3 regions of the Pseudomonas ogarae genome follow, and region 2 is predicted to be linked to each of the others. Evidence: predicted binding sites of a transcription regulator. Region 2 holds the regulator's gene; each other region holds the start of a gene.

Region 1 (7,744 bases), 1.3 Mb from region 2:
AGGCCGGCCTGCGGGCGGTGTGGTTCAACCCGACGGGTAAACCCTGGGATGCCGACCACGCGCCGGATGCCGAAATCCGCAGCCTGACCGAACTGCCGGGGTTATTGGCAGGGTGGCATCGCCAGCACTGAACCCCGCCCTGTAGCCCTACAACCTCCGTGGGAGCGGGCCTGCCCGCGAAGGCGGCGGCACATCCAGCATTGATGTGACAGATAGACCGCTATCGCGAGCAAGCTCGCTCCCACAGGGACTGCGCCTGGCCTGGGAATGGAATCGCACCCATGAAAAAGCCCGCAGCGACGGCGGGCTTTTTCAGCAAGCAATGAAGCCGATACTCAGATAGGGCGGCTACCGTACTTGTTGTCAGGCTTCTTGGGCGGATCAGCGACCACGTTGGCCTCCACTTCCTGCACCTTACCGCCCCTGGCCAGGAATTCCTCCATGGCCTTGGCGAGCGCATCACGCTCCTTGTTCTTGGCCTCTACGCTCGGCAACTCGTCAACCGATACGGCTGCCTTGGCCTTGCCTTTGGCGGTAGGCGCCGGAACATCGGCCCCATCGTCGTCGGCAACGTCTTCCGCTGCCGCTTCAAGGCCTTCTTCGGTCTCGTCTTCGTCGCCTACTTCGAGGTCGTCGTTTTCCAGATCATCGTCGCTCATGTTCTACCTCATGACTTGCGAAAAGCAGATTAGTTATAGCCCAGCTTCGCCATCTGTTCGAAGGCTGCCAGAAAAAATTCAACATCCGCCGGCAATCAGCGGTTATGCCCCTTCACCGTACAAGGTGGCGAGGACTTTACGAGCACCGCCGTGATCACGGTGCTCGCCCAGATAAACACCTTGCCAGGTACCCAATGCCAGCCGTCCTGCCGTGACCGGCAGGTTGACCTGGCAACCGAGCACGCTGGCCTTGAAGTGCGCCGGGAGGTCGTCCAGGCCTTCGTCGTTGTGCTCATAGTCGGCGGTTCCTTGTGGGATCAGCCGATTGAAAAATCGTTCGAAGTCTCGACGTACCGCCGGATCGGCGTTCTCGTTGATGGTCAACGAAGCCGAGGTATGCTGCAGCCACAGATGCAACAGACCGACACGACACGCCTGGAGTTCAGGCAGGCCGGCAAGCAACTCGTCCGTCACCAGATGAAAGCCCCGGGGCCTTGCCCGCAGGGTTATCAGCGTCTGTTGCCACATACAGATCTCCGCACGTTCGGCGCGCATTCTAGCGCGCTCTGGGAAAAAACAAAGGGCCTAATATTCTTGCTTCGGTGTAAGCCTTTGGCGGTAGAAAAAACCATGTCGCATCCACAACAAAAGGCGTCGGGAAAACCCCTGCACCTTGTGAGCAATGACAAATTCCAGGCAAAAAAATGCCCGGCGAACCGGGCATTTTTTATTGGGCGTGCTTACAGGTTGTAACCACGCTCGTTGTGCTGGGCCAGGTCCAGGCCCACGGCTTCTTCTTCCTCGGTGACACGCAGACCCATGACGGCGTCCAGAACCTTGAGGATGATGAAGGTGACGATCGCGGTGTAGACCACCGTGAACGCCACGCCTTTGAACTGAATCCACACTTGCGCGCCGATATCGGTCACGGTGCCGAAGCCACCCAGTGCCGGTGCTGCGAACACACCGGTCAGGATCGCGCCGAGGATACCGCCGATGCCGTGTACGCCGAAGGCGTCCAGGGAGTCGTCATAACCGAGTTTGCGCTTGAGGGTGGTGGCGCAGAAGAAGCACACCACGCCCGCCGCCAGACCGATGACCAGGGCGCCCATCGGGCCCACGGTGCCGGCAGCCGGGGTGATTGCAACCAGGCCAGCGACCACGCCCGAAGCAATGCCCAGTGCGCTTGGCTTGCCGTGGGTGATCCACTCGGCAAACATCCAGCCCAGCGCCGCCGCAGCGGTAGCGATCTGGGTCACCAGCATCGCCATGCCGGCGGTGCCGTTGGCGGCGACAGCGGAACCGGCGTTGAAGCCGAACCAGCCGACCCACAGCATGGCCGCGCCCATCAGGGTGTAACCGAGGTTATGCGGCGCCATTGGCGTGGTCGGGAAGCCTTTGCGCTTGCCCAATACCAGGCACGCCACCAGGCCTGCGATACCGGCGTTGATGTGCACCACGGTGCCGCCGGCGAAGTCCAGCACGCCCCAGTCCCACATCAGGCCGCCGTTGCCGGACCAGACCATGTGGGCAATCGGTGCATACACCAGGGTGAACCACACGCCCATGAAGATCAGCATGGCGGAGAACTTCATCCGCTCGGCAAATGCACCGACGATCAGGGCCGGGGTAATGATGGCGAAGGTCATCTGGAAGGTGATGAACACCGCTTCAGGGAACAGCGCCGCCGGGCCGGTCAGGCTGGCTGGCGTGACGCCCGCCAGGAAGGCCTTGCCCAAGCCGCCGACGAAGGAGTTGAAGTTGACGACGCCCTGCTCCATGCCGGTGGTGTCGAACGCGATGCTGTAGCCATAGATGACCCACAGGACGCTGATCAGACCGGTAATGGCAAAGCACTGCATCATCACGGAAAGAAGGTTTTTCGACCGAACCATGCCACCGTAGAACAGTGCCAGGCCGGGAATGGTCATGAACAGTACAAGAATCGTTGCCGTGAGCATCCAGGCGGTGTCGCCGGAGTTCAGGACTGGGGCTGCCGCTTCTTCTGCCATGGCCAGGCCAGGCATTGCGAAGGACAACAGGGCTCCTAGCCCTGCGAATTTACGCAGAGTCATATTGTTTTCTCCTGGGGCGTTGGGTTTGGCGGCTTAGATGGCGTCGGTATCGGTTTCGCCGGTACGGATGCGGATAGCCTGTTCCAGATTGACCACAAAGATCTTCCCGTCACCGATCTTGCCGGTGTTGGCGGCCTTGGTGATTGCCTCGATCACCCGATCAAGATCCTTGTCGTCAATGGCGACATCGATCTTCACCTTGGGCAGGAAATCGACCACGTACTCCGCGCCGCGATACAGCTCGGTGTGACCTTTCTGCCGACCGAAGCCTTTGACCTCAGTAACGGTAATGCCCTGCACGCCGATCTCGGACAACGACTCGCGCACGTCGTCCAACTTGAACGGCTTGATGATGGCAGTGACTAGCTTCATGAAACTTTCTCCCGAATTGGTGGACTTGCCCCAGGAAAACAAACCCGACTCAAGTCTAAGCGCAGTGCCTGGCTTTGTAACGCGTCGTCGGCCCAAGTTGCCCGACAGGTGCCAGTTAACCGATCCTGACGAAACTCCCCGTTCCGCCTGCTGCACTGCATTCGTCACAGCGACTGCATCAGTGCATGGGTCATCAGCCTCTAAGCAGAAACCTTGCCATCTGCACCCAAACCCTCTGATTTCAGTCTCTTGGCCACCTGCTCGACGTGCACTGCGCCATGAACCGCAGCGATACGCACAACAACAGTGCAGCGACGCCCGGCCTCATGCGCGAAAAGCGTGCATCCCTTGCTTGCGAATTGACTATAGACACTGCGTGATACACTGCCCGCCATTGTTTCCAGGACACCTGCACATGCTTGCGCCCAAAGACCTCCTCGACGCCCTGAGCGGCCACGCCTCCCGTATCTTGAGCGGTGACACACCGCTGCCCAAAAGCGAAATCGAAAGCCAGTTCAAAGCCCTGCTGCAAAGCGGCTTCAGCAAGCTGGACCTGGTAAGCCGGGAAGAATTCGACAGCCAGATGGTTGTGCTGGCCCGAACCCGGGCGCGGCTCGAAAGCCTGGAGGCCAAGGTTGCCGAGCTGGAAGCGCGACTGGCTCCGGCCCAGCAATAAGCAGCCCCTGCGGGCCACTCAACCACTTGCAGCGTGTTGAGACGGGTCCCAGGCCAGTGTCAGCGGCAGCTCCAGGATAAACAGCGCGCCCCTGCCCGGCCCGGCGCTCTGCACGGTCAGATCGCCGCCCATCTCGTGCGCAGCCAGGATGCAGCTGTGCAGGCCAAAGCCGTGACCGTCGACACGCGTGGTGAAGCCGTGCTCGAACACCCGCGCAAGATTGTCCTGCGAAATCCCCTCGCCATTGTCCTCGACCTCGACCCGCACGCGCTCATCGTCAACGGCCTTCAGGCGCAGGATGATCTGCGGCGGCCGGTTCGTACCCGCGTCCAGCGCCTGCTTGGCGTTGTTGATCAGATTGACCAGGATCTGCAGCACTCGGTGCTTGTCCAACGGCATTTGCGGGATATCACTGAATTCCTTGATCAGCGTGATGTGGTGGCGGGCCAGGGACACATCACAAATGCGCACGACATCCTCGACCAGCTCTCGCAACGAGCCCGGCTCCAGCACGCTGGCGTTGCCGGCATAGGATTGCTGGGTGGCGACGATTTCCTTGATGTGGTCGATTCGGCGGGTCAACTGCGCCAACTCGGCGATCATGCCCTGCTGCTCGACGGCCAGCGCGTCGGCCAGCTTGTCGAGATAGTCCGGTAGCGCGCGCCCTTTCGGATCGCTGCTGATGAAGTCACCGAGGTCATCGGGATGTTCCTTCATCAACTGAGCGACCTTGGCCACCCCTGGTCCCTTGGACGTATGCACCTTTTCGTAGAGGACCTGGGCTGACACATTCACGCTATTGAGCACATTGCCCACGTTGTGCAGCACATTCGTGGCGATCTCCGCCATGCCGGCCCGGCGCGCGGTGGTGACCAGTTCGGCCTGCGCCTCGCGCAACTCGTCGTTGACCTTGGCCAATTGCTGCGGGCTGGGAATCTTCAGGGCCGCCGGCACCAGCCGGACCAGCAGGATGGCGGTAATCACCGAAGCAATCGCGGTGATCACCTTGACCAGCGCCATCAGCCAGTAATAGGGCTGCCAGATGGTCAGGATCTCCATCACATGGCTGGTCCCGCAGGCCAGGATAAACACGCCAAAGGCCGCGAGCATCCAGTCGAACGGGACGTCCTTGCGCTTGTGGATAAAGTACAGGAGGGTGAAGGGGATGGTGACGTAGGACAGGGCGATCAAGCCATCGGCGATCACATTGGTCCATAGCAGATCCGGACGCCACATGTAGCAATGCCCGTGGGGCATGAAGCGCTTGTCGGTTAACAGCGCCAGCAGATCGTTCATGGCCACTTCCTCGTTGTGCCGTTGATACCGCCAAGTGCCGACTGGGCAAATCGCAGTCTAGCAGAGGGCCCTTCCCGGGCATTTTGCGTGGGCAGGTGCGGCGGTGATATCCGCTACCACATCACGTTTGGCGCCCTTCGGCTGCCATCCGCCGTCGAAACATCCTGCCAAATTTTCTCCCTTCAATTGCCGCGCCCAAGTTCGTCCCCACGACTAACCTTCCAGAGCCGCAGGACGCGGCGCCCCATTCACTCAAGGAACGATTCATGTCGCTTGCCATTGTCCACAGCCGCGCCCAAGTAGGGGTCGAGGCTCCTGCCGTTACCGTTGAAGTCCACCTGGCCAATGGCTTGCCGTCGCTGACGATGGTTGGCCTGCCGGAAGCGGCGGTGAAGGAAAGCAAGGATCGGGTGCGCAGCGCGATCATCAATTCGGGGCTGAACTTCCCGGCACGGCGCATCACCCTGAACCTGGCGCCGGCGGACCTGCCCAAGGACGGCGGACGCTTCGACCTGGCCATTGCCTTGGGGATCCTGTCGGCCAGCGTGCAGGTGCCCACCCTGACGCTGGACGACGTGGAATGCCTCGGTGAACTGGCCTTGTCCGGCGCGGTGCGACCGGTGCGCGGGGTATTGCCTGCGGCGCTGGCGGCGCGCAAGGCCGGGCGCATGCTGGTGGTGCCGCGGGCCAATGCCGAGGAGGCCTGCCTGGCCTCGGGGCTGAAGGTGATCGCCGTGGACCATCTGCTCGAAGCGGTGGCGCACTTCAACGGCCACACGCCGGTCGAGCCTTTCGTTTCCAACGGGCTGCTCTCGGCCAGCAAGCCCTACCCCGACCTGAACGAAGTACAAGGCCAGGCCGGGGCCAAGCGGGCCTTGCTGATTGCCGCCGCGGGGGCTCACAACCTGCTGTTCAGTGGGCCACCGGGCACTGGCAAGACCCTGCTGGCGAGCCGTTTGCCAGGGCTGTTGCCACCGCTGGCCGAAAGCGAAGCCCTGGAGGTCGCGGCCATCCAGTCGGTGGCCAGTTGCATACCGTTGAGCCACTGGCCGCAACGCCCGTTTCGCCAGCCACACCACTCGGCTTCCGGCCCGGCGCTGGTGGGTGGCGGGTCAAAGCCGCAGCCAGGGGAGATCACCCTCGCCCACCATGGCGTGCTGTTTCTCGATGAGCTGCCGGAATTCGACCGCAGGGTACTGGAAGTCTTGAGAGAGCCGCTGGAGTCCGGGCACATCGTGGTTTCTCGCGCCCGTGACCGAGTACGCTTCCCGGCGCGTTTCCAGTTGGTGGCGGCAATGAATCCCTGCCCCTGTGGATATCTTGGCGAGCCCAGCGGCCGCTGCTGCTGTACACCGGACATGGTGCAGCGCTACCGCAACAAACTCTCCGGGCCGCTGCTGGACCGTATCGACCTGCACTTGACCGTCGCCCGGGAAGCCACGGCGTTAAACCCCAAGCGCGAAACCGGGGACGATACAGCCACGGTCGCCGAGCAGGTGGCCGAGGCCCGGGAGCGTCAGCACAAGCGCCAGGGCTGCGCCAACGCCTTCCTCGATCTGCCGGGGTTGCGCCAACACTGCAAGTTATCCACAACCGATGAGACCTGGCTGGAAACCGCCTGCGAGCGGCTGACCCTGTCATTGCGCGCCGCCCACCGCTTGCTCAAGGTCGCCCGGACGCTGGCAGACCTGGAGCAAGCGGGGAGCATCCGTCGCGAACACCTGGCCGAAGCGTTGCAGTATCGGCCGACTACGGCTTGAACCCCGTCATGGTTTGCTCAGGTCAACCAACGGTGTTTCCCGGACTTCGGTTTTCTGATCGTTCTGGATGGCGTCGATGCGCTTGAGCGCCTTATCCACAGCGCCCTTGTCCGCCAACAGGCTGTAGTGGATCTGGAACTGCTTGTGCTCTTTCGGCGCGATGGTAGGAACCAGGCCCAGAGGGCGCTGATACCGGCGGTTATAGGAAAAACTGGTGCCTGGCTCCAGCCCGGTCACGTAGCCCTGCCCCTGGGTATCGGTGTTTTTCCACAGGGAGAACACCGGAAGCGTGCTGGTGTTGAAGCCTACCGACACACCGAGGCTACCGGCCTTGTTGTGCAGCACGGTGAGTGTGTCGCCCTTGGCGTCAGCGTATGGCACGACGTTGTAGACGGTTTCATCGTAATCCTTGGTCGGGCCCCGGTAGGTTTGCCAATCAGGCAAGTCGCCCTTGGCCTTGTCGTTGAACGGCGAAACCTGCTTGACCGGTGCCGCGAAACGAGCGCCCTGCTCCAGGAACGGCGTACTGAAGTTGCTGTGGTAGAGCGCTTGGTATTCCTTCGGATAATCGCCGTTGTTGGTCAGCGTATCGCTGAGCGCGAACGTCACGCTGCCGGGTTCGGTGACCAGTTCGGTCTGCACCGAGAAATCGACCTTCTTGAACGCCTGCTCCTTCAACTCGCCCCGCAGGGTGATGGCGTAGGGCGGCTTTTCGTCGATATGCAAGGTGACTTTGTTGGCCGGAATATTGGCGGCGCGACCATGCAGGGTCAGCAGCTCACCGTTGTCCATGCCGGGATGGCCGACCCACTCGTAGCCGCAACGGGTGACCAGCTCATTGAAACCTTCGAGCCAGCCCAACCCGCCTCGGCCGTTGAGTTCGATGAACGCCGGATTGACCACTTC
Region 2 (7,744 bases):
AAAGTGCAATATGAGATGACGTCCGACAAGGTCGACCACGTAAAGGCCACTGACATTACGCTGGTCACCAAGCCCGACCTGAACATGTTCCGCGGCACCGATTTTCCGTGGCACGTGCAGAGCGAGCACGCCGAAGTCAATTCCGGCGGCACCGAAGTGGAACTGATCGACTCGGTACGCATCGCCCGAACCGACGAGAAAAACCGCACGACCATCATCACCAGCACGCGCATGACCGTGTTCCCACAGCAAGAATATGCGCAGACCGAGCAACCCGTTAGAATCGACGGCGCCGGGGGTGTATCGACCGGCACGGGAATGAAAGCGTATTTGAAGGAAAGCAGGATACACCTGCTATCGAACGTAAGAGGACAGTATGAAGCTCGCTAAAACCCTCCCTATTTTGCTCAGTCTGGGCGCAGCACTGGGAAGCGCGAGCGCCTGGGCTCTTCCCACCGACCGCGACCAGCCTATCCGCATCCAGGCCGACGACGCCCAGCTCGATGACAAGAATGGCGTCGCCACCTATAAGGGCGACGTAATCATCACCCAGGGCTCGATGAAGGTCACCGGCAATACCGTGACCATCACCCGCACCCCGTCCGGCGACATCGACGTAGTGACCTCCGTGGGCAACCTGGCCTATTTCGAGCAGATGCAAACCGCAGGCGATACCAAGCCTGTGCAGGGCTACGGGGTCACCATCCAGTATCACGCCTCACAGGATCGTGTCGTCCTGATCGACCGCGCCAAGGTCGTCGACAAGGACAACAACGTGACCCAAGGCGAGAAAATCGTCTACGACACCAACAAGAAGCTCGCCAGCGCCGGTCGCGCCACCGGTAGCAAGGTGACCGAGTCGCGTCCGCGGATCGACATGGTGATCCAACCGAAAAAGAAAACCGACGAGCAGAAGGCCCAGTAATGGCAACTCTGAAAGCTCAGCACCTGGCCAAGAGCTACAAGAGCCGTCAAGTCGTGCGTGATGTCAGCCTGTCCATCGACAGCGGCCAGATCGTCGGCCTGCTCGGCCCCAACGGCGCGGGCAAGACCACTTGCTTCTACATGATCGTCGGCCTGGTCCAGGCCGATCAGGGTCGCGTGCTGATCGACGACCTGGATGTCAGCCACCAGCCGATGCACGGCCGGGCGAAGGCCGGTATCGGCTATTTGCCGCAAGAAGCGTCGATCTTCCGCAAACTGTCGGTTGCCGACAACATCATGGCCATCCTCGAGACCCGCAAGGAACTCGACAAGGCCGGTCGTCGCCAGGAGCTGGAAAGCCTGCTGCAGGAATTCCACATCAGCCACATTCGCGACAACCTGGGCATGAGCCTGTCCGGTGGCGAGCGGCGCCGCGTGGAAATCGCCCGCGCCCTGGCCACCGCACCGAAGTTCATCCTGCTCGACGAACCGTTCGCTGGCGTGGACCCCATCTCGGTGGGCGACATCAAGCAGATCATTCATCACCTCAAGGCCAAGGGGATCGGCGTGCTGATCACCGACCACAACGTGCGCGAGACGCTGGACATCTGCGAAACCGCCTACATTGTCAATGACGGCCAGTTGATCGCCGAAGGCGACTCCGCAGCTATCCTGGCCAATGACCTGGTCAAGGAAGTGTATCTGGGCCATGAGTTCCGCCTGTAAGGACAAGTGTCTGGCGACTTGCCCGAGCGTCGTTTAATTTTATTATGGCGACGCTCTAGGCAAACACTTCAGTTTCAGGCATATAATTTGCTTAAGTTTGGCGCTTCGGCGCCCTGTAGTGGATGGCGCATGTGCGCCGGCGAATAAGGTGTTAAGCCCCTGCCATGAAACCATCGCTAGTCTTGAGAATGGGCCAGCAGCTGACGATGACACCGCAGCTGCAACAGGCCATCCGCCTGCTCCAATTGTCGACCCTGGACCTGCAACAGGAAATCCAGGAGGCCCTGGAGTCCAATCCGATGCTCGAACGCCAGGAAGAAGGCGACGACTTCGATAACGCCGATCCGCTGGCCGACAACGTCGAGCAGAAGACCAACACCGAAATCCCGGAACCGTCCTACCAGGAAGCCGCCCCGACGGTGGATAACCTCGAGGATGGCGAATGGAACGAACGCATCCCCAACGAGTTGCCCGTGGACACGGCCTGGGAAGACGTCTACCAGACCAGCGCCAGCAACCTGCCGAGCAGCGATGACGACGAGTGGGACTTCACCACCCGCACCTCTGCCGGCGAAAGCCTGCAAAGCCACCTGCTGTGGCAGCTGAACCTGGCGCCGATGTCCGACACCGATCGCCTGATCGCCGTAACCCTGATCGATTGCATCAACAACCAGGGCTACCTGGACGAGACCCTCGACGAAATCCTCGAAGCATTCGACCCCGAGCTCGACATCGAGCTGGACGAGATCGAAGCCGTCCTCCATCGCATCCAGCAGTTCGAGCCGGCCGGCATCGGCGCCCGCAACCTGGGTGAGTGCCTGTTGCTGCAACTGCGCCAGTTGTCCGCCAAGACACCATGGCTGGCCGAAGCCAAGCGGCTGGTCACCGATTACATCGACCTGTTGGGCGGCCGCGACTACAGCCAACTGATGCGTCGCATGAAGCTCAAGGAAGATGAGCTGCGCCAGGTCATCGAACTGGTGCAGAGCCTCAACCCGCGCCCCGGCTCGCAGATCGAATCCACCGAGCCCGAATATGTGGTCCCCGACGTGATCGTGCGCAAGCACAATGATCGCTGGCTGGTGGAGCTCAACCAGGAGTCAGTGCCCAAGCTGCGCGTCAACGCCCAGTACGCCGGCTTCGTCAAGCGCGCCGACACCAGCGCCGACAACACCTTCATGCGCAACCAGTTGCAGGAAGCGCGCTGGTTCATCAAGAGCCTGCAAAGCCGCAACGAAACCCTGATGAAAGTGGCCACCCAGATCGTCGAGCATCAGCGCGGCTTCCTGGAGTACGGCGATGAGGCGATGAAACCGTTGGTCCTGCATGACATTGCCGAGGCAGTGGGCATGCACGAGTCGACGATTTCCCGGGTAACCACCCAAAAATTCATGCATACCCCCCGGGGCATCTATGAATTGAAATACTTTTTCTCCAGCCATGTCAGCACCTCCGAAGGCGGCGAATGCTCGTCCACGGCCATCCGCGCGATCATCAAAAAACTGGTGGCCGCGGAAAATCAGAAAAAGCCGTTGAGTGACAGCAAGATCGCTGGTTTACTGGAGGCACAAGGCATTCAGGTGGCCCGCCGTACCGTCGCCAAGTACCGCGAATCCCTCGGGATCGCGCCTTCGAGCGAACGCAAGCGGTTGATGTAACAAGGCCACGCCACAGCGTTCCAGTGGCAGGCATTTCTGCCTGCCGCTTTATGCACTGGCAACGAAGGAGAAGCTGTATGCAAGTCAACATCAGTGGACACCAACTGGAAGTGACCGAACCCCTGCGCACCTACATCGGCGAAAAACTCGACCGATTGGAGAGGCATTTCGACAAGATCACCAACGTGCAAGTCACGATGAACGTCGAGAAACTGCTGCAGAAAATCGAAGCCACGCTGCATATCCCCGGCGGAGAAGTGGTTGCCAACGCAGAGCACACAGACATGTATGCCGCGATTGACCTGCTGACCGACAAGCTGGATCGCCAACTCAAAAAGCATAAGGAAAAGACCCAGAGCCTCCTCCAGGGCGCGACCGGTCGTTAACCCCCCTAATCCATGATCCGACTAGAAACCATCCTGACCCCCGGCCGTTCCCAAGTGAACGCGCCGGGCGGCAGTAAAAAGAAAGCCCTCGAACAAATTGCCAACCTGATCCACCGCGAAGTGCCGGATCTGGAAATGCAGGACGTCTTCGAGGCCCTGGTTGCCCGTGAAAAACTCGGTTCCACCGGTTTTGGCAACGGCATCGCCATTCCTCACTGCCGTCTCAAGGGTTGTGCCGCGCCGATCAGCGCGCTGTTGCACCTTGAAACCGCCATAGATTTCGACGCCATCGACGGCGCCCCGGTCGACCTGCTGTTTGTATTGCTGGTACCGGAAGCGGCGACCGATGCGCACCTCGAGCTGCTGCGCCAGATTGCCAGCATGCTGGACCGCAAGGAAGTGCGCGAAAAACTGCGCAGCGCACCGAGCAACGAAGCGTTGTACCAGGTTGTCCTGGACGAGCAGAACGGTCATTAAAAATGCGCATGATCATTGTCAGTGGCCGCTCCGGCTCCGGTAAAAGCACAGCCCTCAACGTGCTTGAGGACAGCGGCTACTATTGCATCGACAACCTGCCCGCCGGCCTGCTGCCGGAACTGGCCGAGCGCGCCCTGATCCACACCGAGCTGGCACAACCGCTGGTAGCGGTGTCCATCGACGCACGTAACCTGCCAAGCCACCTGTCGCGCTTTCCTGAACTGCTCGAGGAAGTGCGCAGCCGGCATATCCAGTGCGATGTGCTGTACCTGGATGCCGATGAAGAAACACTGCTCAAGCGTTTTTCCGAAACCCGCCGGCGCCACCCGCTGAGCAATGCCAACCGTTCCCTGGCCGAAGCCATCGAGGACGAAAGCCAGCTACTGGGTCCGATCGCCGACCTGGCGGACCTTAAGGTCAACACCACGCACCTGAACCTGTATCAGTTGCGCGACACGATCAAGCTGCGCCTGCTCAACCAACCCGAGCCGGGCACGGCGTTCCTGGTGGAGTCGTTCGGTTTCAAACGTGGCATGCCAGTAGACGCCGACCTGGTGTTCGATGTGCGCTGCCTGCCCAATCCCTATTGGAAACCGGAATTGCGCGAGCAGTCCGGGCTCGACCAACCAGTGATCGACTACCTGGCCGCACAGCCGGATGTCGAGGAAATGTATCAGGACATCTCCAGCTACCTGCTCAAATGGCTGCCCCGCTTTGCCGCGAGCAACCGCGCCTATGTCACGATCGCCATTGGTTGCACTGGTGGCCATCACCGCTCCGTCTACCTGACCGAACGCCTGGGTCAGCTCCTGCAACAGTCCCTGAAGAACGTCCAGGTTCGCCACCGCGACCTCAGCTAAAGGATTCACATCGCGATGCCTGCTCAGGAAATTGAAATCATCAACAAGCTGGGCTTGCATGCCCGAGCGTCGGCCAAGTTCGTCGGCGTCGCGGGCCAGTTCAAGGACACCACCATCAGGGTCGGTCGCACGCCAGAGTCTACGGTCGACGGTAAAAGCATCATGGCGATGATGATGCTCGCCGCCGGCAAGGGCACCAGGATCCACCTGCACACCGAAGGTGATCAGGCGCAGGAAGCGATGGATGCCTTGGTTGACCTGATCAACAGATACTTCGACGAAGGCGAGTAACTAACCAAGTCCCAAGGCGGATTTTTTGTGGCGAGGGGATTTATCCCCTCACCACAGATAAATCACATCACCACAGATCAGCCACTTGTCACGCCAACGCCGTATCCAGCACCATCATCAAACAAAATCCCAGCAACAGCCCCAGGCTCGCCAGTTTCTCGTGACCATTGCGACGGGATTCCGGAATGACCTCGTGAGTCACCACCAGCAGCATCGCCCCGGCCGCCAACGCGAGCCCCAGGGGTAATAGCATCTCGGCAAGGCTCACCAGCCAGGCGCACAGCAGCGCGAACACCGGCTCGACCAATCCTGATGCCGCGCCAATCAGGAACGCCTTGACCCGAGACATTCCCGCCGCAGCCAGCACCAACGCGATTACCAGTCCTTCGGGTACATCCTGCAAGGCGATGCCCATCGCCAGGCTGTCGGCATCCGGCATGCCACCACCCGCCGACACGCCCACCGCCATGCCTTCGGGAATGTTGTGGGCGATGATGGCAAACACGAACAGCCAGATCCGCGGCGCAATGATCGGACGTCCTGGCGCCGCGACCAGCCTTTCGGGGCTGGCCGAGACCTTGCGGTCCACCAGGTACAGCCCGAACGCCCCTGACATAATGCCAAAACAGATGAGGCCACTGGCCGCCCACGGCGTTAACCCCAACTGCTCGGCCGCGACGATGCCCGGCACGATCAGCGAGAACGCCGTGGCCGCGAGCATCACCCCGGCACCAAAACCCAGCAGCGAATCGCTGACGGCCTGGGGCATGCGCCGAATGACCAACACCGGCACGGCTCCCAGCGCGGTGCCCAAGGCGCAGAGCCCGCCGCCCTCAAGCGCACGCAGCAGCCTGGGCTCCAGGTCCAGCCATGCCAGGCCCTGCGCCGCCAACAACGTCATCCCGGCCAACAGCAACAACGATCCCAAGGCGTAGCGGAACATCCGTCCGCTTCCAATCGCCAGTGTTTGAGTATCCATAGTCAGCCTTGGGTTGTTTTCATGAAGGACTCGAAGCCAGCGCAGCCTGGTAGCGTCGGGCGACCTCAGGCCAGTTGATCACGTTGTAGAAGGCGCTGATGTATTCCGGACGACGGTTCTGGTAGCGCAGGTAATAGGCGTGCTCCCAGACGTCCAGGCCAAGAATCGGCGTATTGCCCTTCATCAGCGGGCTGTCCTGGTTGCCACTGCTTTCCACCACCAGGGTCTTTTGCGGGGTGACGCTCAACCAGGCCCAGCCGCTACCGAAACGGGTCAGCGCTGCTTTGGTGAAGGCTTCCTTGAAACCCTCGATACCGCCCAGTTGTGCTTCGATCGCCGCCGCCAGATCACCCTCGGGTTGGCCGCTGCCCCGGGGCGTCATCACTTCCCAGAACAACGAATGGTTGGCATGGCCACCGCCCTGGTTGATCACTGCGGCCTGCAGGCTTGGCGGCAACTGCTCCACGCTGGACACCAGTTTTTCGATGGGCCAACCGGCATATTCGGTGCCGTCCACCGCCGCGTTGAGGTTATTGATGTAAGTCTGGTGATGCTTGGTGTAGTGGATCTCCATGGTTTGCGCATCGATGTGCGGCTCCAGGGCGTCGTAGGCGTAGGGCAATGCAGGCAAGGTAAAAGCCATGTTCAATGGACTCCATGATGAAGGGGGGCATTGCGCTGCCGGGGCGCAGCAGCGTTGCAGTGCAGCAAGCGCTGGGTGCGTGGGTATTCACCGTGCTCACTGATGAAATTCAGCAGTTCGACATAGGTCTTGTGGCTCTGGCGCAGCGCGGCGGTGCGCAGGGCCGGCGCCAGCCGCTCGTCCTGGATCGTCTGCAACAACCGTTGGTGGATCGCGCACAGGTATTCGGCGCTCTCCTCCGGCTGGTTCAGGCGCAAGTGCAGGTCCGCCAGGTTGTGATGGGAGACGACGCACGCGGCCACGGCTTCGTCGGCATCCGCCCAGCGCTCGAACAACACCTGGGCCAGCGCCAGGGCTTGCAGATAGGCTTCGCGGGCGTCTACCAGCTCGCCCAGCATGAAACAGCGATTGGCCCGTTCGATCGTACGTTTCCAGTGTTCCATGATGAGTCCTCCACACAGGTGTCGGGGTTTACACGCCGCCGGCGGTGAGCTTCTCCGGGTCCAGCAGGACTTCGAGTTCGCTGCGTGTCAGGTCGGTGTGCTCCAGGGCGACATCGATGACCGGCCGACCTTGCTGGTAAGCTTTCTTGGCGATTTCAGCGGCCTTCTGGTAACCGATGATCGGATTCAGCGCGGTCACCAGGATCGGGTTGCGCGACAACGCTTCCTTGAGCCGGGCCTCGTTGACCTTGAACGTGGCAATGGCCTTGTCCGCCAGCAAGCGGCTGGCGGTGGACATCAAGGTGATGCTGCTCAGCAGGTTCTGAGCGATGATTGGCAGCATCACGTTCAACTCGA
Region 3 (7,744 bases), 2.1 Mb from region 2:
CAGGCTCGCTCCCACAGGGGGCCGGGTTTCTTCAGGCAGAATGCATTTTAAATGTGGGAGCGAGCCTGCTCGCGAAAAGGGCAACTCGGTCCCCCCGGCTGCCCCACATACTTTTTTCCACTGGAATAGAACAGGCCCCCGGCACGAATGCCGGGGGCCTGTAATGGCCACGTCCATGTGGCCTTTCGCATGAACTCCAAAGCGACGGAAAACGTATATCCTGGCCCGCTTGCCGCGCCTTCTCCCAGTCCAGGCGAGAAGTCTTAGCCTTACTCGGCTTTCAGGCCGTCAGCCGATACGGCCTTGACGCCTTTGATTTTCTTGGCGATCGCCACAGCGGTGTCTTTTTGTGCATCAGTGACTTTGGTCATCGAAGACAGGGACACAACACCTTTATTGGTTTCGACTTTGATATCTGTGCCTGGAATGCCTTTTTCAGTGACCAGATCAGCTTTGACCTTGGTGGTGATCCAGGTATCGGAAACGTCTTCCTTGGCCTCTGTCACTTCGCCCGCAGCCAGCATCATTGGCGCCTGAGTTGCTTGAGTGGTCTCGGCGAATGCGCTAGCCATGGTCAGGGTCAGAGCGGTAGCAGCGGCGGCAGTGATAGCGAACTTCTTCATACGAGTAACTCCTGTTTTTCTCAAAAACTGCCGGAGGTGCATCCCGGCAGGGTTATCAGGAGTAGTGCGAAGGCTGTGCCAGCTTTTAAACATTTACTAATTTCTTATAAATCAGCAAGTTAAGCGAAACGGTGATTTCCGTGATCATGCAAAATGCATGAAGCGCTGATTCTGGACATGCAACTTGCGGGTTTTGGCCTATTTCTAAGCTTATGAATTGCGAAGGATTTCTGTAAGGCCTGAGATTGTTCCCGCCTGACTACCCAACATCCATAAAAAGGGCCGCTAAGCAGCCCAGGACAAGTTAAGTTCGAATTCATTAACCTCCGGCAGGAGCCGCAGCGCCACCGGTGCAGCCGGCCGGCAAAAACTCCTGAGCAGCCGTCGAACCGCAACTCCAAACACCTTCAGCAGAACGGGTAAGAGTGATCGTCTTGCCAAGAACCGGAGCGGGCGCATTCAACAAGGTACATGCGATGGTACCTGTTCCAGCCGAAGCAGAACCTGAAGCATCCAACGTGCAATTGCTGGTGGGCGTTGTCCCACCGATGTTGGCCAACGATGGATCGGTACCTTGATTCATGACGTCCTCAAACGGCACTTTCAAGGCAGACACTTCTGCCAACCCCGCCGTGGCCTTGGCCCGCGCCTGGTACTTGGAATACTGCGGCAACGCAAAGGTCGCCAGGATGCCGATGATCGCCACGACGATCAGCAGCTCGATCAAGGTAAAGCCACTCTGCTTATTCATAGACATCTCCCATGCATGAGTCGAAATCTCATGACCTGAAACGGCCATTGCAGGGCACATGCCAACCCTCAAGCCTCATCAATAAAGGGGATTGAACCCGCACAACGGCGACGTCCTACCTCAACAACCGCACTATCTGACGTTTTTTGTCACCCTGCCCTGCTGGTTTGGCGTCGAGGCTTGACTAGGCTATAAGTCATGAATTGTTCGCCGCCGGGATTCCCATGACTGACATCGCCCTCAGCGGCCTGACCAAGCAATTGGTGCTGGCCGAACTGCTCACCGAGCAAAGTGCGCAACAGGCGTATCAACAGGCCCAACGCAGTCGCATTCCCCTGGTCAGTTATCTGGTGCAGAACAAACTGGTCCAGAGCCGCCAGGTCGCGGAGATCGCCTCGGAGCATTTCGGCGTCGCCCTGCTGGACCTCAACAGCCTGGACAAAGAAACCCAACCCACCGGCCTGGTCAGCGAAAAACTGGTGCGCCAGCACCACGCCCTGCCGCTGTGGCGGCGTGGCAACAAATTGTACGTAGGCATCTCCGACCCCACCAATCACCAGGCCATCAACGATATCCAGTTCAGCACCGGCCTGACTACCGAAGCCATCCTGGTGGAGGACGACAAGCTCAGCGACGCCATCGAAAAGTTTTTCGAGTCCAGCAGCACCGGCCTGGAAGGCATGGGCGATGTCGACCTCGACGGCCTGGACATCGAATCGATCGACGACACCAGGCAGGACTCCATCGCCGGCCAGGATACCGACGACGCGCCCGTGGTGCGCTTCGTCAACAAGATGCTGCTGGACGCAATCAAGGGTGGCTCTTCCGACTTGCACTTCGAGCCCTATGAAAAGATCTATCGGGTGCGGGTGCGCACCGACGGCATGCTGCGAGAAGTGGCCAGGCCGCCGATCCAACTGGCCAACCGTATCGCCGCACGCCTGAAAGTCATGGCCAGCCTGGATATCTCCGAGCGGCGCAAACCCCAGGACGGGCGCCTGAAAATGCGCCTGTCGAAAACCAAGTCCATCGATTTCCGGGTCAACACCCTGCCCACGCTCTGGGGCGAAAAAGTGGTGATCCGGATCCTCGACCCGTCCAGCGCGCAAATGGGCATCGATGCCCTGGGCTACGAACCGGACCAGAAAGACCTGTACATGGCCGCCCTCAAGCAACCGCAAGGGCTGATCCTGGTGACCGGCCCAACCGGCTCGGGCAAGACCGTGTCGCTGTACACCGGGCTGAATATCCTCAACACCGTGGACATCAACATTTCCACCGCCGAAGACCCGGTGGAGATCAACATGGAAGGCATCAACCAGGTCAATGTGAACCCGCGCCAGGGGCTGGATTTCGCCCAGGCCCTGCGCTCGTTCCTGCGCCAGGACCCGGACGTGATCATGGTCGGCGAGATCCGCGACCTGGAAACCGCCGAAATCGCCATCAAGGCCGCCCAGACCGGGCACCTGGTGCTCTCCACACTGCATACCAACAGCGCCGCCGAAACCCTGATCCGCCTGCAAAACATGGGCATTCCGGGGTTCAACATCGCCACCGCCGTGCACCTGATCATTGCCCAACGGCTGGCGCGCAAGCTGTGCAACCACTGCAAGAGAGCCATCGAGATTCCCGAAGAAACCCTGCTCAAGGAAGGTTTCAGCCGGGAACGCATCGGCACATTCACGATCTATGAGCCGGTCGGTTGCGAACAGTGCAACCAGGGTTACAAAGGGCGCGTGGGGGTTTACGAAGTGGTCAAGAACACGCCCGAGCTGCAACGGTTGATCATGGCCGAGGGCAACTCGCTGGAAATCGATCTGCAGATGCGCAAGGACGGCTTCAATGACCTGCGCGCATCGGGGCTGCTCAAAGTGATGCAGGGCGTCACCAGCCTCGAAGAAATCAACCGGGTCACCAAGGATTGAGCATGGCGGTCAAGGCAGTAAAAACCGACGTCTATACGTGGGAAGGCAAAGACCGCAAAGGCGCGAAAATGACCGGCGAGCTGACGGGGCAGAGCCCGGCCCTGGTCAAGGCACAGCTGCGCAAACAAGGCATCAACCCGCAGAAGGTGCGCAAGAAATCCACCTCGATATTCAGCAAGGGCAAGCGCATCAAGCCGCTGGATATCGCCCTCTTCACCCGCCAGATGGCCACGATGCTCAAGGCTGGTGTACCCCTGCTGCAAGCGTTCGACATCATCGGCGAAGGCTTCGACAACGCCAACATGCGCAAGCTGGTGGACCAGGTGAAGCAGGAAGTTGCCGCTGGCAACAGCTTCGCCGCCTCGCTGCGCAAGTGCCCGCAATATTTCGACGAGCTGTACTGCAATCTGGTGGACGCCGGTGAGCAGGCTGGCGCCCTGGACACGCTGCTGGACCGGGTCGCGACCTACAAGGAAAAGAGCGAAGCCCTCAAGGCCAAGATCAAGAAAGCCATGACCTACCCGACGGCGGTGATACTAGTCGCAGCGGTGGTCACCGGCATCCTGCTGGTCAAGGTGGTGCCGCAGTTCGAATCGGTATTCTCCGGGTTCGGTGCGCAACTGCCGGCCTTCACGGTGATGGTCATCGGCCTGTCGGAATTCATGCAGGAGTGGTGGTGGATGCTGCTTGGCGGCTTGGCGGGGGCTTTTTTCGGGGTGAAATATGCCCTCAAGCGTTCCCAGGCGTTTCGTGACTGGCGAGACAAATGGCTGCTCAAGCTCCCCTTGATAGGTACCTTGATGTACAAGTCTGCGGTGGCTCGCTATGCCCGCACGCTCTCGACGACATTCGCCGCTGGCGTGCCGCTGGTCGAAGCCCTCGACTCGGTATCGGGCGCCACCGGCAACGTGGTGTTCAAGCGTGCCGTGCAGCGCATCCGCCAGGATGTCTCGACCGGCATGCAGTTGAATTTTTCCATGCGTGCCTCAGGGATCTTTCCGAACCTGGCGATCCAGATGACCGCCATCGGCGAGGAGTCCGGCGCGCTGGACGACATGCTCGACAAAGTGGCGAGCTTTTATGAGGCCGAGGTGGACAATCTGGTGGACAACCTCACCAGCCTGATGGAACCCTTCATCATGGTGGTCCTGGGGGTCGTCGTCGGTGGCCTGGTGGTTGCCATGTACCTGCCCATCTTTCAACTCGGCTCTGCGATCTGACATGCCCCTGAGCGAATTCTTCGTGCTGTATCCCCTGGCCTTCGTGCTCGTTGCGGCATTGCTCGGCCTGATCATCGGCAGCTTCCTCAACGTGCTGGTGTGGCGCCTGCCGAAAATGCTCAATCGCGAATGGCGCCTGCAAGCCCACGACCTGCTGGGCCTGCCGGCCGAAACCCCGGGCCCGGTCTACAACCTGATGCTGCCCCACTCCCAGTGCCCGCACTGCGGCCATCGCATCCGCGCCTGGGAAAACATTCCGCTGCTCAGCTACCTGATGCTGCGCGGCCGCTGTTCGAGCTGCGCCGCGCCCATTGGCAGGCGCTACCCCCTGACCGAATTGACCTGCGGTGCGTTATCGGCGTTCGTCGCCTGGCATTTCGGCTTTGGCTGGCACGCCGCGATGGTGATGGTGTTGACCTGGGGTCTGCTGGGCATGAGCCTGATCGACGCCGAGCATCAATTGCTGCCCGATACCCTGGTGCTGCCGTTGTTGTGGCTGGGCTTGATCATCAACAGCTTCGGGCTCTTCGTGCCCTTGAACCAGGCGATGTGGGGCGCGGTGGCCGGCTATCTGGCGCTGTGGTCGGTGTTCTGGGTATTCAAGCTGATCACCGGCAAGGAAGGCATGGGCTACGGGGATTTCAAGCTGCTGGCGATGCTCGGCGCCTGGGGTGGCTGGCAGATCCTGCCGCTGACGCTGCTGCTGTCGTCGCTGGTGGGCGCCGTTATCGGGGTCATCGTGCTGCGCTTGCGTGATGCTCCCGGGTCGACGCAGATCCCTTTTGGACCTTATCTGGCCATTGCCGGCTGGATTGCCTTGCTCTGGGGTGGTCAAATAACCGACTTCTATTGGCAGTCTGTCGGTTTTTAATGAATACCTCAGTGAAAAAACCCTGGATTCTCGGCCTGACCGGTGGCATCGGCAGCGGCAAGAGCGCAGCGGCCCAGCATTTCATCGACCTGGGCGTGCACGTCATCGACGCCGATCATGCGGCGCGCTGGGTGGTCGAGCCCGGGCGCCCGGCGCTGGCGAAAATCGCCGAGCACTTCGGCCCCGGTGTATTGCAGGCCAACGGCGCCCTGGACCGGGCGGCGCTGCGCAAGCTGATCTTCGAGAATGCCGATGAACGTCGCTGGCTCGAGGCGCTGCTGCATCCCCTGATCGCTGAGGAAATCACCCATCATCTGGCCCAGGCAAAATCGTCCTACGCGATTCTGGTATCGCCACTGCTGATCGAGTCCGGGCAGTACACCATGACCCAGCGGATCCTGGTGATCGATGCGCCGGAACAACTGCAGATCGAACGTACGTTGCAGCGCGACCAGACCAGCGAACAGCAGGTCCAGGCGATTCTCAAGGCCCAGTCCAGCCGCCAGGATCGACTGAGCCGTGCCGACGACGTGGTGGTCAATGATCGCGACCTCGCCTGGCTGCACAGCGAGGTCGAGCGCCTGCATCACTTTTACCTTACTTTGCGTGGAGGCCAATCATGAGCCAAACCCCAACCGTTGATTGTCCAACCTGTGGCGCCCCTGTGGAATGGAGCCCGGAGAGCACATTCCGGCCGTTCTGTTCTGATCGCTGCAAACTGATCGACCTCGGCGCCTGGGCGTCGGAAGAACACAAGATTCCGGTCAGCCCCGACGCCGAGGACGAGCTGTTCAGCGAAGACTTCGAGCCTCGCCACTAAGGCCGCATGAAACCGTAGTCCTGTTCATCGTCGAGGTTTTCCGCCAGGAAACTCAACTCATCGGCCAGGTCTTCAGGGCTGCGCACTGTCTTGCTCTGTTGCACGATCGCACTGAGCAAGGCACGCAGGCTCAAGCCCGGGTCAAAACCGATCTCCATCGCGGCATCGTGACTACGCCTGATCTCTTGTCTCGCCCACTCATAAACACTCATGGTTGTGCTCCTGGAAATTTTCCAAAGCATGAAGGGCGTGTGGTGGTGCAGCCTTGACGTGAATCAAGGCTTGTCATCATCGTTCCACGGGGCCGACAGGTAGCGCGTGCGGTTGAAGGTCTCCAGCCATTCGGGACTGAACACCACCAACGCACTGATCACCATGCCGTTGATGAAGGCCTCGGGGAAGATGATCAGCCAGAGGTAGCCGACAAAGTCTTCCAGCCAGTAAGGCATGGCGAATATACCGTCGTACCACAGCAGGCCAAGTCCCAGCAGCAGGCACGCCAACGCCGAAAGCGCGGCGGCGAGAAACCCCGAGCAGAAGATATACACGAACAGATTGCGCGGCTGGGCGCGCTCCACCAGGATCGCGCAACACTCGGTGACCAACACCGGCAACAGGATCAGCAGCGCACCGTTGACCCCGACCGCGGCCATGTCCTGACGGCCCAGCAGCACCAGCGCGAGCTGCGCGCACAGGCCACCGAGGATCGCCAACGGCCAGTCCAGCAACAGCGTCACGGCAGTCATGCCGATGAAGTGATACGAAACGCCGGTATCGAAATCCCGTCGCACCAGCCACAGCATGAACAACGCCAGCACTGTGCCGAACAACAGGTGCTGGCGACGGCTGTCGGTGAACAGCTCGACCCACGGCGCCCGCACCACGGCCCAGACCAACACCGGCACATACATCAGCCAACCGGCCGCCAGGGTCTGCGGTGAAAGCAGTTCGGCACCGATCATGGGCTACTCCTGCGAGAACTTGAACGCCGTCCGCGCGCTACTTAAGTAGCGACACTTCCTGGTTGTTGTACCAAGGCCATTGCAAACTTGCCAAAGCCTACCGACCAATCCGAATAGTCATTCTCGTGCATGAAGATGAAAACGTCTTGCGGACGAACCTGGGCTTGAACTCCGAGATTGTCCGCGATTTTTTTGTAGAGCTCGCGCTTCATCGCATCACTGCGGCCCCTGCGCATCGTAATCTCAATCACGATCAAATGGTCTGAACGAGCCACACCGTTAAACGTGCGGCTGTAGAAAAACTGTTCAGGATCATAGTCCGTGACCAGGTTGAACAATTCATCCTCGGGCATACCAATGCTCTCGACCAGCGCTTGGTGTATGCCATCGACGATGCGCTGACGTTGCTGCTGGCTGGTGCCCTTGATGACGGCGGTACGAACGAATGGCATGTGAGCTGCTCTCAATTTGATAGGGAATGCCCCTCAATCCTGGCGACCCGGAACTGTCGGCAGGCACTGCAGGAACAGGGGAATTCTGCAAAATCCGCCCGATACCTGATATCGATTTAT

What was found. Region 2 encodes sigma-54, which starts transcription at its own class of promoters, with help from an activator protein. Its sites were predicted from a motif close to ANTGGCATNNANNTTGCTNT; they were not measured.
Region 1: the regulator sigma-54 is predicted to act here: its motif matches at 3,308-3,327, upstream of glnK (P-II family nitrogen regulator).
Region 3: the regulator sigma-54 is predicted to act here: its motif matches at 1,421-1,440, upstream of HU749_RS25405 (pilin).

The regions. Positions count from the first base shown of each region.
Region 1 covers NZ_CP077086.1:6,536,284-6,544,027, forward strand. Annotated here, with positions in the region: gene HU749_RS29065 (HAD family hydrolase) at 1-131, shown strand, start outside; gene sutA (dormancy-specific transcriptional regulator SutA) at 336-659, opposite strand; gene HU749_RS29075 (secondary thiamine-phosphate synthase enzyme YjbQ) at 762-1,187, opposite strand; gene HU749_RS29080 (ammonium transporter) at 1,400-2,734, opposite strand; gene glnK (P-II family nitrogen regulator) at 2,768-3,106, opposite strand; gene HU749_RS29090 (accessory factor UbiK family protein) at 3,522-3,782, shown strand; gene HU749_RS29095 (sensor histidine kinase) at 3,801-5,078, opposite strand; gene HU749_RS29100 (YifB family Mg chelatase-like AAA ATPase) at 5,345-6,838, shown strand; gene HU749_RS29105 (aldose 1-epimerase family protein) at 6,845-7,744, opposite strand, start outside.
Region 2 covers NZ_CP077086.1:1,306,060-1,313,803, reverse strand. Annotated here, with positions in the region: gene lptC (LPS export ABC transporter periplasmic protein LptC) at 1-390, shown strand, start outside; gene lptA (lipopolysaccharide transport periplasmic protein LptA) at 377-925, shown strand; gene lptB (LPS export ABC transporter ATP-binding protein) at 925-1,650, shown strand; gene HU749_RS05545 (RNA polymerase factor sigma-54) at 1,815-3,308, shown strand; gene hpf (ribosome hibernation-promoting factor, HPF/YfiA family) at 3,386-3,694, shown strand; gene ptsN (PTS IIA-like nitrogen regulatory protein PtsN) at 3,707-4,171, shown strand; gene rapZ (RNase adapter RapZ) at 4,174-5,031, shown strand; gene HU749_RS05525 (HPr family phosphocarrier protein) at 5,047-5,322, shown strand; gene HU749_RS05520 (ZIP family metal transporter) at 5,411-6,301, opposite strand; gene HU749_RS05515 (superoxide dismutase) at 6,321-6,944, opposite strand; gene HU749_RS05510 (DUF2753 family protein) at 6,947-7,387, opposite strand; gene HU749_RS05505 (class II fumarate hydratase) at 7,416-7,744, opposite strand, start outside.
Region 3 covers NZ_CP077086.1:5,756,684-5,764,427, forward strand. Annotated here, with positions in the region: gene HU749_RS25400 (BON domain-containing protein) at 270-623, opposite strand; gene HU749_RS25405 (pilin) at 943-1,374, opposite strand; gene pilB (type IV-A pilus assembly ATPase PilB) at 1,599-3,299, shown strand; gene HU749_RS25415 (type II secretion system F family protein) at 3,302-4,519, shown strand; gene HU749_RS25420 (prepilin peptidase) at 4,521-5,390, shown strand; gene coaE (dephospho-CoA kinase) at 5,390-6,013, shown strand; gene yacG (DNA gyrase inhibitor YacG) at 6,010-6,210, shown strand; gene HU749_RS25435 (hypothetical protein) at 6,207-6,422, opposite strand; gene HU749_RS25440 (energy-coupling factor ABC transporter permease) at 6,486-7,172, opposite strand; gene HU749_RS25445 (tautomerase family protein) at 7,214-7,624, opposite strand.